DNA from 4 places in the Achromobacter sp. GQ309 genome. Region 4 is predicted to be linked to each of the others. Evidence: predicted binding sites of a transcription regulator. Region 4 holds the regulator's gene; each other region holds the start of a gene.
The links. Region 4 encodes FNR, which switches genes on or off when oxygen is low (the NO sensors DNR and NnrR bind a similar motif). Its sites were predicted from a motif close to TTGATNNNNATCAA; they were not measured.

Region 1 (3,593 bases), 330 kb from region 4:
GTTGTTCGGCGACCGCCAGGTCGTACAGCGAGAAGCCGAAGAGCAGCAGGAAGATCACGTACTTGAACGTGGACAGGCGCTGCGCCACGCCGTGGCGGATCTTGAGTTGGCGCACGCCAAGCCGCCGGGCGATGCGGTTGGTCAGTTCCTGCAGTGCGCCGAACGGGCACAGCCAGCCGCAGAATGCGCCGCGGTTCCAGAACACCATGGAGATGGCGGTGGCGCACCACAGGATGAACACCAGCGGGTCCATCAGGAAGTATTCCCAGCGGAAGTCGGTGCGCAGGGCCGAGAAGAACGTCAGCACGTTCACGATGGACAACTGCGCCTGCCCGTACCAGCCGATCCAGAACAGCGCGAAGGCCAGGAACGCGAGGCGCAGGCGGTCGTGCAGCAACGGGCGCGACGTCAGTTGATCCTGGAAGAAGAAGATGCCGACCAGCACCGTCAGGGCGACGGTCAGGATGGCGATCTGGCCAGCCTTGCGTTGCCAGATTTGCTTCCACAACGCGGGCGGGGCGGTTTCGACGTCGGGCGAGGGCGCGGGTGCAGTGGCGGGTTGGCCTGCTGCTGCGGGTGCGGTCGGCGGCGCGACGGCGCGGGTGTAGGCCGTGGGCAGGTCATACGGCAGATCGAACGTGACGAACGCCTTGTCCGACACGCTGAGCACGCGCTGCACCATCAGTTGCAGCCGCCACGGTTTGACCGGGTCGAGCGAGGCGTCCTCGGGCACGACGAAGAGGGCGACTTCGCGCAGCGCGGGCGCGCCCTTGGCGTTGACGTCGGCCAGCCGCTGGTGGTTGCGGTCGCGGAACCGGAAGGCGCTTTCGTCCTGGATGACCTCGATGCGGTCGAAGATGCCGCCGCGCACGTAGCCCGAACCCTTGAATGAATAGAGACCGTTGCCGGCGACCAGCACGGCCTGCTGGCCGGGCTTGAGGCGTTCTTTCAGGCGCTGCCAGCCGATGTCGCCCAGCAGGCTGCGGCCGATGGACGGGGCGCTGACCAGTGCGGCGTACAGGTCGATGAAGGTGTCGTCGGGGCCGCCTTCGCCGTGTTCGGCGGCGTCCTTGCGGCCGGACCGCAGAAACGCCTGGTTGACGTCGTCGGGCGTCAGGCGCAGGTTCTTCACGGCGCCGGCGTCGAGCAGTTCCTGCCAAGTCTGCACGGTGTCTTTGCTTTCGTCGATGACGCGGGTCGCCGCTGGTTGCGCGGTCTGGCGCGGCGCGCCCGACTTGTCGATGCCGTGGGCGCGCGCCACCGCAATGGCGGACCGCGTGATCGTGTCGCCGATCACCATCAGCGTGACCGTAGCGCCGCTGACGATATCGACGGGCGGCGGTGCGCCGTGACGGGGCGGGGCGTCGACGAAGTTCAGGCCGACATAGCCCTGGATGAAGTGATCGACCTTGGCTTGCGGGATGCCGATCAGCACGATGGGCTCGTGGTGTTCGACCAGCTTTGCGCCCATGATGCGGCCGCTGTCGGAAAGCCCCACCAGCACGTCGATGGGTTTGCTGGAGTAGCCGCGGGTGTTGACGACGTCGGTGGTCAGGTAGACAAGGCCCAGTGGCTTGTTGCCTGCAAACACGCGGGCAATCGCGGGCTTGCCTTCGACGGGACCGGTGCGGTCGGCGCCGGGGAACACGTCTGTGATGGGTGTGCTGGCAAGAAAGTCAGGCAGGCGCTGCGCCTGCGCGGTTTGCGCCAGGAACAGACAGGAAAGCCATAAAACAAAGAACGCGGCCTGAATGTGTTTGGTGAACCGGTGGGGTACTTCGGTACTGCCGCGCATGCTGAACTCTGTTCGTCGTGTTTGCTTACGGCCATCCTACGAACATGCACCCAGGACCGGATTGCGGTTTGTCAATCTGCCAGAGTCGAAGGCCTAATAGCCCTACGAAATGTAGGGGAAGTTCCTGAGTTTTGAGGGGTATCCGCAGGGGGTGTTGATGGATGTCAAGAGAGCGAGGGGAAGGCAGTCCTACACTGATCCGCGGCGGCAACGGCGTCTGCATCTGGCTGGCGTACGTGCATCGACCGCTGTGTCATCGGAGAATTTCATGCTGGCAAAAGCCACCCTCGCCATCCTTCTTTCCGCCTCCAGCCTGCCCGTGCTGGCCGCGCAATGTGAAGCCACCGTCGAAAGCAACGACGCCATGCAGTTCAACGTCAAGGAAATCGTGGTCGACAAGAGCTGCAAGGAATTCACGGTCAACCTGAAGCACGTCGGCAAGATGGCCAAGGTCGCAATGGGCCACAACTGGGTCCTCACCAAGGAAGCCGACAAGCAGGCCGTCGCCACGGACGGCATGGGCGCCGGGCTGGCACAAGACTACGTCAAGGCGGGCGACACCCGCGTCATCGCCCACACCAAAGTCATCGGCGGCGGGGAATCCGACTCCGTCAAGATCGACGTCTCCAAGCTCGCCGCTGGCGAAAACTACGCATTCTTCTGCTCCTTCCCCGGCCACTGGGCCATGATGAAGGGCACGCTCAAAGTCGGCGGCTGATGCCCCGACGGGTCTGTTGAGACAAGCAAGAGCCGGCCGGGGGGCCGGCTTTTTCATGCCCGCATCGTTTGACGCGCGGCGCGCGTAAACCGGGACACACGGCCCGTTTCAGGCGCTTGCAAGCCTTAGTCCATACGGCTCAAAGCCTCTGTCCATCAGGCTTACGGAGGGGATGCGTCACCGGCATGTCATGGATTTTCCATGTACGATTACCGGTCGTGTAACTTCTGGAGCTCCTGATGGAGTGGCTGCTGGACCCCGCTGCGTGGGTCGGCTTGCTTACCCTGGTCGTCCTTGAGATCGTCCTGGGCATTGATAACCTGATTTTCATCGCCATCCTGGCGGACAAGCTGCCGCCCGCGCAGCGCGATCGCGCGCGCATCATGGGCCTGAGCCTCGCGCTGATCATGCGCCTGGGCCTGTTGTCCGTCATGTCATGGCTGGTCACGCTGACTACCCCCCTGTTCAATATCGGTCCGCTATCGCCCTCGGGGCGCGACCTGATCCTGATGGTGGGCGGCCTGTTTCTGCTGTTCAAAGGCACCATGGAACTGCACGAGCGCCTGGAAGGCAGCATGCACACCGGCTCGTCCGGCCCGCGCGTCTATGCCAGCTTCTGGGTGATCGTCACGCAGATCGTGGTGCTGGATGCGGTGTTCTCGCTGGACTCGGTCATTACCGCCGTCGGCATGGTGGATCACCTGGCCATCATGATGATCGCGGTCATCATTGCCATCGGCATCATGCTGATCGCGTCCAAGCCGCTGACGCGCTTCGTCAACGCCCACCCGACGGTGGTGGTGCTGTGCCTGGGCTTCTTGCTGATGATCGGCTTTTCGCTCCTGGCCGAAGCCTTCGGCTTCAAGGTGCCCAAGGGCTATCTGTACGCCGCCATCGGGTTCTCGGTTGCCATCGAGGCGCTCAACCAGGTGGCGCGCCGCAACCTGCTCAAGCTCGACGCCCGGTTTCCCATGCGCGAACGCACCGCCTCTGCCGTGCTGCGCATGCTGGGCAAGCGGCCGCCGGCCAGCGACGAACCCGACCTGCCCAACGCCGGCAGCCCGGCAGTACAGGCCTTCG
Region 2 (3,593 bases), on a different contig from region 4:
TCGTCGACGGCCGCGTGCCGCACTGCCTGCTGCTCGAAATCCTGACCGACCAGGGCGTCGGCACGATGATCAGCTCGCACTGATGACGCACACCCCCGCAGCACGGCGCGCCGCGCGAGCCTCATGATGCAAGCGCGACGCCAGTTGCTGCGGCCCGCGGTGCGGATGCGCCGCTCCCGCGGGATTGCCACAGGCGCGCCCGAGCGCCTGTGGCTGTTCGATCTGGACAATACGCTCCACGACACCTCGCACGCCATCTTCTCCAAGATCGACCACGGCATGACCATGGCGGTGGCCGAGGCGCTGAACGTGGACGTGGATGCCGCCAACCTCGTGCGCAAGCAGTACTGGAAACGCTACGGCGCGACCATGATCGGCATGGTGCGCCACCACGGCGTGGATGCCCACGAATTCCTGCATCGCAGCCACGACTTCGACGTCGCGCCGTTGATGCGCTCGGAAAAGGCGCTTGCCTACAAGCTGCGCCGCCTGCCCGGCCGCAAGGTCCTGCTGACCAACGCGCCGCTGCACTATGCGCGGTCCGTCCTGTCGCATCTGGGCATCCTGCGCCAGTTCGACAGCCTGTGGGCCATCGAGCACATGCGGTTGCACGGCGAGTTCCGGCCCAAGCCCTCCGCGGCGCTGCTGCGCTACGTGCTGGCGCGCGAAGGCGTTCCCGCCCACCGCGCCGTGCTGGTCGAAGATACGTTAGCCAACCTGCGGGGCGCCCGTCTGGCTGGCCTGAAGACGGTCCACGTGTATCACCCCGGCACGCCCTTCGGCCGCGGACGCTCGCACCGCCCGGCCTACGTCGACTTGCGGGTAAACTGCGTCAGTGATTTATTGTTACGCCGACGCCCCCTGCGGGGCTGACGGCTCGCAGCATCCCCTCCACCCGTCATCCTGCGCGAAGCAGTCCCTCCCATGGCGAGCAAACCCGGCGAGCGCAAGACCCAGATTCTGCAGACTCTGGCCGAAATGCTGGAACAGCCGCACGCGTCCCGCATCACTACGGCCGCTCTGGCCGCGCGCCTGGAGGTCTCCGAAGCCGCCCTCTACCGGCACTTCGCAAGCAAGGCGCAGATGTTCGAAGGACTGATCGAGTTCATCGAAACCAGCATCTTCACGCTGGTGAACCAGATCGCCACCGCCGAGCCCTACGGATTGCCTCAAGCCCACAAGACGGTCTCCATGCTGCTGACGTTCTCGGAGCGCAACAAGGGCATGACCCGCGTGCTGACCGGCGATGCACTGGTCACGGAAGACAACCGGCTGCAGGAACGTATCAACCACATCAACGACCGCATCGAGGCGTCGTTGAAGCAATCGCTGCGCATCGCCATCACCGACGGCGGCCTGCCGCAGGAAGCCAACGTTGCCGCGCATGCCAGCCTGCTGACGCATCTGGTGCTGGGCCGCTGGCTGCGCTACGCGCAAAGCGGATGGCGCGTCACGCCCACGCTGCATCTGGACGAACAGCTGCGTCTGGCCTTGGGCTGATGCGCCCGCATTAGCGCCGTTTCACGTACCAATCCCGGTTCTTTTCGCGGGTCGGCCGCACGCATCGTGATCCGATTGGTTCGCGCCGATGCAACACTCGCATGCTTGCCCCGCGCGGGGGGCGACGAGCATAATGCCCAGGACGAGTTTTCCACAAGCGCTGTTCTCCACCTTCTTGACGTTCATCAATACGGGTTTTCCACAATGCCGTCACGATCATCCTGTAGCGTCGACACACCGATTTGATTGACCCCGTGCTCGCGGGCGGTGTTTCGTCAGTTTGACCTCAACCGGAGAAGGATATGGCCGCGGAAACCGCAGTCCCCGCCTCGCAAGCCCCCAAGAAAACCAAAATTCCAATCGGGCTCATCGCCGGCATCCTCGTGATGATCGGCGTTTTAATGATGCCCCTGCCCGCAGACCTGCCCGTTGCAGGCCACCGCATGCTGGCAATCCTGGCGTTCGCCGTGGTCGTGTGGATCACCGAAGCCGTGTCGTACGAAGCCAGCGCCATCATGATCACGACGCTGATGGCTTTCCTTCTGGGCACCGCGCCCACCATCAAAGACCCCAACGTTCTCTACGGCACGTCCGCCGCCATCAGCATGGCGCTGACGGGCTTTGCCAACTCGGCGCTGGCGCTCGTCACCGGCGCCTTGTTCATTGCCGCCGCCATGACATTTACCGGACTAGACCGGCGCATCGCGCTGGTAACACTGTCCAAGGTGGGCACCAGCACGCGCCGCATCCTCATCGGATGTATCGCCGTGACGATCGTGCTAAGCCTGGTCGTGCCCAGCGCCACCGCGCGCAGCGCCGCCGTGGTGCCGATCATGATGGGCGTCATCGCGGCCTTTGGCGTGGACAAGCGCTCGAACATCGCAGCCGGCATCATGATCATCGTGGCCCAGGCCACCAGCATCTGGAACGTCGGCATCCAGACCGCCGCCGCGCAGAACCTGCTGACGGTCGGCTTCATGGAAAAGATGCTGGGCGAACGCGTGGCGTGGTCGGACTGGCTGATCGCCGGCGCCCCCTGGTCGTTGATCATGTCGGCCGTGCTGATCGTCATCGTGCTCAAGCTGCTGCCGCCTGAAAGCAACAGCATCGCCGGCGGCAAGGAAGCCGTCGAGAAATCGCTGCTCGACCTGGGTCCCATGACCGGTGCGCAAAAGCGCCTGATGGCCGTGTCGGTCATGCTGCTGCTGTTCTGGTCCACCGAAGGCAAGCTGCACAAGTTCGACACCACCTCGACCACCTACTTCGGCCTCGTGCTGCTGATGCTGCCGCGCTTTGGCGTGATGACGTGGAAAGACGTGCAATCGCGTATCCCATGGGGCACGGTGATCGTGTTCGGCGTGGGCATCAGCCTGGGCACGGCGCTGCTCACAACGCAGGCTGGCCAGTGGCTGGGCAACCAGGTGGTGCTTCACACCGGCCTGGACCATCTTGGCCCGCTCGCCATCTTCGCCATCCTGGCGGCCTTCCTGATCGTCATCCACCTGGGCTTTGCCAGCGCCACCGCGCTGACCTCGGCCATGCTGCCCATCCTGATTTCGGTGCTGGCAACGCTGCCGGGCGACTTCAGCCGCCTGGGCATGACGATGCTGCTGGGCTTCGTGGTCAGCTACGGCTTCATCCTGCCCATCAACGCACCGCAGAACATGGTGTGCCTGGGCACCGAAACCTTCAACGCCAAGCAGTTCGCCAAGGTCGGCATCATCGTGACCATCGTCGGCTACCTCTTGATGCTGCTGATGGGCATGACGTACTGGCGCTGGCTGGGCTGGCTGTAAGGAGTCGTCATGAAAATCACGCTAGCCCAAGCCAACGAATACGGCCGCCGGGTGCTGATGGCACAAGGCGTGCCGGAAGACATCGCCCGCGACGTGGCCGAGCATCTTGTGGAATCCGACCGCGTCGGCTACACAAGCCACGGCCTGTCGATCCTGACAAACTACCGCCGCGTGCTGTCCGAGGGCCTGGCTCAGCCCGACGGCCGCCCCGAACTCCTCAACGACCGCGGCGCCATGCTGGCCTACGATGGCCACCACGGACTGGGTCAATACGTGGGCAAGGTGGTCATCGAAAAG
Region 3 (3,593 bases), on a different contig from region 4:
GAAAGACGCTTGAGGCGTCGCTCTTACACAACTCGAATCAATAAGACCAAGGAGTCATTATGTCGACCATCCTGCTGATCATCCTGATCCTGCTGCTTATCGGCGCCGTGCCTGCGTGGCCCCATAGCCGTAGCTGGGGCTATTACCCCAGCGGCCTGCTTGGCATCGTCGTGATCGTGCTCATTGTGTTGCTGCTGATGGGACGCATATAGCGCCTTGATGCGCTGACGGCCGCCGGGCGCGTGCGCGCGTCTGGCAGGCCGCATCAGGATGGACCGCGGCGGCACACGCCGAATCGGCGGGCCATCCCGGCGCCGGTCCTGGCGCGCTCGCCGCGGCGGGCGTAAGATCTGCGGGTTTCAGCAGCAACCCACATAGACCCGCAGCCCGACATGAGCATCCCCTTATTGATCCTGATCGACAGCGTTCAGGACTATCTTCCCGTCATCGAATCCCAGGGCTTTCGCCCGATCCTCGCCACCACCGACCAGACCCGCGCCCAGGCCATCCAGGACCACGGCGCCGGGATTCGTGCCGTCCTGACGCGCGGCGCCACCGGCCTGCGCGCCGATGAAATGGCGGCGCTGCCCCAATTGAGCATCGTGTGCTCGCTGGGTGTCGGCTATGAAAATATCGACTTTGCTGCGGCGCACGCGCGTGGCATCGAGGTCACGAATGGTCCCGGCGCCAACGCTGTATCCGTGGCCGACCACGCGATGGCGTTGCTGCTGGGCGCCGCGCGCCGGCTGCCACAGGCTGACGCCTGGGTCCGGCAGGGGCACTGGAGCGGGTTCATGGGCCCGCAGGTCAGCGGCAAGCGGCTGGGCATTCTGGGCCTGGGCACGATCGGCCTGGAAATCGCCCGGCGCGGCGCGAACGGCTTTGGCATGAGCGTGGGGTATTACAACCGCCGCGCCCGTCCTGAGTCCGGCTACACGTATTTCGACAATCCGCGCGCGCTGGCGGCCGAGTCCGATTTTCTGGTGGTGGCCACGCCCGGCGGCGCCGGCACGCATCATCTGGTGGACGCCGGCGTGCTGGAGGCGTTGGGTCCGGACGGTTATCTGATCAACATCGCGCGCGGCAGCGTGGTCGACACGGACGCGTTGATTGCCGCGCTGGCCGAGAAGCGCATTGCCGGCGCCGGACTGGACGTGGTGGACGGCGAGCCGACCATTCCCGATGCGCTCAAGCAGCTGGACAACGTGGTGTTGACGCCGCACAGCGCAGGGCGTTCGCCGGAAGCGGTGGCGGCGACCGTGGCGCTGTTCCTGGAAAACGCCACGGCGCATTTTGCCGGCAAGCCCGTGCTGACGCCGGTGCGGGACGCGAACCTCGTGGCTGCGTAATGCCGCGCGGCCCGATTGCCGGCGCGAGTATGGCGCCGGCGGATGCGCCGATATTGAATTCGCCGACGCCGCGCCCTTTGTGGACGCGGCGTCGGCGTTTATGCGGGCTACGCCATCAGTGCGAAAACATGATCGGCACCGTCATGCTCTTCAGGATGGAGGCGGTGGCGCCGCCCATCGCCCATTCCCGGAATTTGCTGTGGCCGTACGCGCCCATGACAATCAGGTCGGCGCTGTAATCGGCGGCGGCGTTCAGGATGGTGCTGCCGACGCCAACGCCCTTGATGTCGCGGCGCACGTGGTCCGGCGCGGAAATGCCGTGCGCCACGAAGTAGGTGACCAGATCTTCGAAGGGGATGGATTCGACGTTGCGGGTGGCCGCGCCTTCGTCCATGGTCAGCACGACCACATGCGAGGCGCCTTGCAGCAGCGGGGTGGCATCGGCCAGTGCGCGGGCGGCTTCGCGGCTGCCGTCCCAGCAGAGCAGGACGCGGTCGCCAACGACCGGGAATTCGCCGCTGGACGGCACCACCAGGACGGGGCGCCCGGCGGTCAGCAGGGTTTGTTCGACGAATTCGTTTTCGTGGGCGGCCTCGACATCGTCGCGGTTTTGCTGGCTGACGATGATGAGGTCGCTGGCGCGGCCGTGCAGGGCGACGGTGGCGCTGGGCGAGGATTCTCCGGCGCGGACGACGGCCGGTACGTCTGCGATGGCGGCGGATTCCAGAAAGGCGTTCTGCACCTCGCCCCGGTTCTGAGCCTGCAGGTTCTTCATGATGTTGAGCGTGCGCGACATCATGACGGATTCGCCGTAGTAGTACTGCGGCGGCGCGGAGCTGGCGTAGACCCCCACCAGTTCGGCCTTGTGGCGCTTAGCCAGTTCCAGCGCCAGCGCGGTGCGGCGCTTGCAGTCAAACCCGTGGTCCAGGTGGACGGAAATGCGGCGGTACATGGTGGGCCTCCTTGGTTGAACAAGCCATGTCCGTATGGTTGCCGTTTAACCAGGGCGCTCTATTGATGCGCATCAAGCCGGTTGGAGTTTCGCCCCGCCGGCTCAATGCAAGCCGCCATTGCAAGCACCTATTGCACGCGGCTATTGCGGCGCCGGATCGCGCTGCACGCGGTCGCGCAGTTGGCGGATCTGACGCGCCTGCTGTGCGATGCGTTCGAGCGGCGCGGCCAGCGCCGGTTCGGCTTCGGCAATGACAGCGGGCACCGCCATCCCGCGCGCCTCGGGGACCGGGCCGGAGCCTTCCGGATGCAGCACGTGCGCCAGCACCGCGCCGTAGTCCCGCAGTGCGGACGCCGCCGGGGATTCTGGCGGCAGCGCCGGCTGGATCTCCAGCACGGTGCCCGCCGCCGTGATGCGGCGCATGGCGTTGAGCAGGTTCACGGCGGTGTCCACGTTACGGTCGCGATGCACCGGATTCTGCTGCAGCCGCTGGAGCGACGCCTCGGCGTTGTCGGCCGACAGGCAGGCGAGCCGACGCAGGCCGACGATGTCGCGGGAAGCGGCGTCGCCGCTTTTTTCCTGGGCCAGCGCCAGGGCGTAATCGGCATGCCGCTGCAACGCGCGCGCCAGGGCGCCGGCCAGCTGCCGCGGCTCTTTCTCGGGCCAGACCAGAAAGCCGACCAAGAGCGCCAGGATGCCGCCCAGCACGCTGTTGAACGCGCGCAGCGCGGCCAGCGTCGGCTCGTAGATCTCGGGCTGCTGGATGTGGCTGACCAGCACGAACTGCGACGTCAGGAAGAAGGTGTACAGCGCGTAGTGGACGGTGCGCGCGGCAAACGTGCCCAGCGCGATAGGCAGGACCGCCAGCGCCACGGACAGCGGCGTCGTGAGCAACAGGCCCAGCAACGAGGCGCTGATGGCGCCGGCCACGCTGCCTATCACCCGCTCGACAGTGCGCTGCCAGGTCGTCGCAAAGTAGGGCTGCAGGATGAAGATCAGCGTCAGCGACATCCAATAGCCGTGGTTGACGGCAAAGGTCTTGGACAGCGCCACGGCAATGGTGGCGCCCACGCCGACCCGCAGCGCATGGCGGAAGGCATCGGATTCAAACCGCAGGTTCTGGCGCAGCGTGCGCCAGGCCTGCCGGGCGCCGGTGCCATCGCTGGCGCGGTGCGCGGGTGCGGCGGGGGTCGCGCCCAGATCGAACAGCGACTGCGTGACCGCCTGGGCGTTGTGCAGCAGGCGGTCCAGCACCGGCACCACGGAGGCCAAGTCCGGCGCATAAGCCATGG
Region 4 (3,593 bases):
GGAGAAGATGGCATCGAGACCATCATCATTTAACTTAACCATAAGGTTAAGTTTTAGGTCTGCCACAAGCGCGTGTCAAGCGCGATGGCTTCGGACTTTCCCTAGGGGTGAAGCGCGTTACTTGCCGCGCGGCTTGATGATGTCGCAGGCCGCGGCGGTGTTGCTGGCCGGGGCGTCGCCGCCCAGCAGCGCTCGCACGCCGCAGACCGAGCCGAACATGCGCTTGCCGTCGTGGCCCACGCCGCCGACTTCGAAGGCGCTGTGACGCAGGGGGACGGGCTTGGAGCCTCGGGCGGCCAGCACGTGCTCGTACTGGACGTAGCCCGTGCCGCGCGCCAGCCGGGTGGCGCCCTGGGCTTCGGCGCCGCAGGCTTTGTCCAGCAGCCGGTGCTCGGGGTTGTTGTCCGCGCCGCCCAGCAGGTAGACCACATCGCGCGCCGCGTAGCGCACGAAGAGGCGGGAATCGTCGGATTCGCCGGCGTAGGCGGGCAGCTTGTCCGTGCCGTACTTGTACTGGTTGTAGGTGGGGCAGATGCCGCGCTCGTAGGGCGCGTAGCCCTTGCCGTCGGCGCGTGGCCTTTCGTTGGTCAGGTACAGGTAGGAAGAGGGGTTGGCGACCACGTACCGCAGGGTCAGGCCGTCGCGTCGCAACACCCCGTCCACGTTGTTCAGCACCGCATACCGGTGCACCAACTGCGCGCCGGCCGAATGGCCGGCAAGCACCAGGCCGGCGAGCGACGGCAGGCGCTTGCGGTCGTCCAGGCTGCGCAGCAGGTCGTCCAAAACCTGGAACGAGGTGACGGGGGCGGGCCGGCCCGTGGCCTGGACGCTTTCCTGGCCGTCTTCCCAGCTGGCCTTGCGCCAGGCGGCCATGCCCGCGAAGCCCGAGTCGATCGAGCCGGAAAACCGCGGGGCCAGCACCAGCGTGTCGCCGGCGCGCGCCGGGTCGGCGGCGACCAGCGCGGCGGCGGTTTCGTAGTAGTTGTCGGCGTCGCGCTTGACGCCGTGGATGACGATGAGCACTTGCTTGATGCCGCGCAGGTCGTCCTTGGCCAGATCCCGGTTGGCGTAGACCGGCATCTTGTACCGGTTTCCGGGGCGGCCCAGTTCAACCGCCTGCCAGCGCAGCGGCGCCGCGCGCTTGGGCACGGGCGTGGCTTCGTCGTAGTCGTAGGGGTCGGGCAGCGGCGTCTGCGCATGCGCAGCGCCGCAAGCCAGCAGGGTGGCCAGGGCGAGCGAGGCCGCCAGCGCCGTGCGGGTCAGGGATGTGGCAGGCGCGCGGCGCATGGCGCGGCGACCGCTCAGCAGCTTTCGAGTCCCAGCAGTTGCTTGAGCGCGGGCAGGTCCAGGATGCGGACTTCGCGCTGGTTGATCTTGATGAGGCCGTCGCGGGCAAAGCGCGAGAACAGACGGCTGACCGTTTCCAGCGTCAGGCCCAGATAGTTGCCGATTTCTTCGCGGCTCATGCGCAGCACGAACTCGGTGGACGAGTAGCCCAGCGACGCATAGCGCTGCGAGAGGTTCAACAGAAATGCGGCCAGGCGCTGTTCCGACCGCATGGAGCCCAGCGACGCCAGCATCTGGTGCGAGCGGGTGATCTCGCGGCTCATGAGGCGGCGGAATTGCTGTTGCAGCGACGGCAGGTGCGACGCGACGCGATCGACTTCGTTCAGGCGGATGACGCAGACCTCGGAATCTTCGAGGGCCACGGCGGCCGACACGTGCTTGCCATCCAGCATGCCGTCCATGCCGACGATCTCGCCGGGCAGATGGAAGCCGGTGATCTGGATCTGGCCGGTGGCGTCTTCAAGTTGCGTTTTCAAGCTGCCGAAGCGCACGCCGTAGACGGCGTCGAGCGGATGATCCAGCGAAAAGAGCGTCTTGCCTTTTTCCACGCGGACGCGCTCTTTGACCAGTTCGTCCAGCTTTTCGACTTCGGCGGCTGCCATGCCCACGGGAACGCAGACGTGACCCAGCATGCACGTGGAACAGTGGGCGGCATCAGGGGCAATGGGGACCCGTTTTTGCATACGATGACCTTTAGAGTGCCCATTGCACGGCGGGCGCCGGAACGGGTGTGAAGCACGAGACAGGCGTCTATTGTAGTCCGTTGTTACTACGGGTGTCTTACCGGGCGTCCTGCTTTGTTCTGGAAAGGCGATGAGCAATCCAGTCTTCCCCGGTGATATCGACCGCCGCGGCCCGAAACGCGGGGTCGATCGGATAGTACTCGCAGGGCAGCAGACTGGTCGGGCCGGCGCCTTCCAGACTGGCGGTAACCGTGCGGCGCACGAAGCAGCAGGGCTTGCCGGGCTGATATTCCTCGATCTCGTCCATCAGGGCGATCAACGCCGGTTCCACCTGGAAAACGTCGCCGCGCACGCGCCGGCCGTCCTGCACGGGGATGAGCCCGGGCCAGTCGCCAAAATCGACCAGCATGCCGGGCACGCTGGCCGCGCCGACGTGGCTGGCGGCCGGCAAACCGCGCGCTGCGGCCGCCCGGGCGAGGTCGTTGATTTCGCCGGCCCGTAGGGTGCCGTACACAAAAACGTATATGCTCATTGCTCTGTTTGCTGGTGCACGTCGAAGAAGACCATGAGAGGCGCCGGGTGTTGAAATTGTCTCACCCGGCCACATATTCAGGTTATCGAGCCAGCCGGCACGGATCGGTCAGGCTCCCCACAAGCCAATACGACCATTATGCGATTCGACAAACTGACGACCAAGTTTCAACAAGCGTTGGCAGACGCCCAAAGTCTGGCCGCCCGCAACGACCACCCCTACATCGAACCTGTCCACGTGCTGTCCGCCCTGTTGTCGGATTCCGACAGCGGCGCGGGCAGTTTGCTGGCGCGTGCCGGTGTGGCGGTCAACCGACTGGGCCCGGCCCTGGAGTCCGCCCTGAAGGGCTTGCCGCAGGTGCAGGGCGAAGACAACGTGCAGGTGGGCCGCGACCTGCAGGGCGTGCTGACCCGTACCGACAAGGAAGCCTCCCGCCGCGGTGACACCTATATCGCCAGCGAACTCTTCCTGCTCGCGCTGGCCGACGACAAGGGTGAAGCCGGCCGCATTCTGCGCGACGCGGGCCTGCAGAAAAAGGCCCTGGAAGCGGCGATCGACGCCGTGCGCGGCGGCGAGAACGTGTCGGGCGCCGAAGGCGAAGCCAACCGCGAGGCCCTTTCCAAGTACACGCTGGACCTGACCGAGCGAGCCCGCCAGGGCAAGCTGGATCCGGTCATCGGCCGCGACGACGAAATCCGCCGCACCATCCAGATCCTGCAGCGCCGGACCAAGAACAATCCCGTGCTGATCGGCGAACCCGGCGTCGGCAAGACCGCCATCGTCGAAGGCCTGGCGCAGCGCATCGTCAACGACGAAGTGCCCGAGACCCTGCGCGGCAAGCGCGTGCTGTCGCTGGACCTGGCGGCGCTGCTGGCGGGCGCCAAGTTCCGCGGCGAGTTCGAAGAGCGCCTGAAGGCCGTGCTGAAAGAGCTGGGCCAGGACGACGGCCGCAACATCGTGTTCATCGACGAGCTGCACACCATGGTGGGTGCGGGCAAGGCCGAAGGCGCGATGGATGCGGGCAACATGCT

Region 1: the regulator FNR is predicted to act here: its motif matches at 1,950-1,963, upstream of azu (azurin).
Region 2: the regulator FNR is predicted to act here: its motif matches at 1,676-1,689, upstream of AC6CIE_RS23415 (DASS family sodium-coupled anion symporter).
Region 3: the regulator FNR is predicted to act here: its motif matches at 2,364-2,377, upstream of AC6CIE_RS06345 (universal stress protein).

The regions. Positions count from the first base shown of each region.
Region 1 is NZ_JCAXDP010000001.1:200,079-203,671, forward strand. Features, by position in the region: gene AC6CIE_RS01035 (4Fe-4S binding protein) at 1-1,795, opposite strand, end outside; gene azu (azurin) at 2,064-2,513, shown strand; gene AC6CIE_RS01045 (TerC family protein) at 2,753-3,593, shown strand, end outside.
Region 2 is NZ_JCAXDP010000008.1:78,219-81,811, forward strand. Features, by position in the region: gene argB (acetylglutamate kinase) at 1-83, shown strand, start outside; gene AC6CIE_RS23405 (pyrimidine 5'-nucleotidase) at 127-873, shown strand; gene slmA (nucleoid occlusion factor SlmA) at 925-1,500, shown strand; gene AC6CIE_RS23415 (DASS family sodium-coupled anion symporter) at 1,803-3,296, shown strand; gene AC6CIE_RS23420 (Ldh family oxidoreductase) at 3,306-3,593, shown strand, end outside.
Region 3 is NZ_JCAXDP010000002.1:224,459-228,051, reverse strand. Features, by position in the region: gene AC6CIE_RS06360 (hypothetical protein) at 1-13, shown strand, start outside; gene AC6CIE_RS06355 (DUF3309 family protein) at 60-212, shown strand; gene AC6CIE_RS06350 (2-hydroxyacid dehydrogenase) at 393-1,349, shown strand; gene AC6CIE_RS06345 (universal stress protein) at 1,465-2,301, opposite strand; gene AC6CIE_RS06340 (FUSC family protein) at 2,443-3,593, opposite strand, start outside.
Region 4 is NZ_JCAXDP010000001.1:529,765-533,357, forward strand. Features, by position in the region: gene AC6CIE_RS02490 (ArsR/SmtB family transcription factor) at 1-42, opposite strand, end outside; gene AC6CIE_RS02495 (hypothetical protein) at 118-1,287, opposite strand; gene fnr (fumarate/nitrate reduction transcriptional regulator Fnr) at 1,302-2,030, opposite strand; gene AC6CIE_RS02505 (gamma-glutamylcyclotransferase family protein) at 2,128-2,562, opposite strand; gene clpB (ATP-dependent chaperone ClpB) at 2,701-3,593, shown strand, end outside.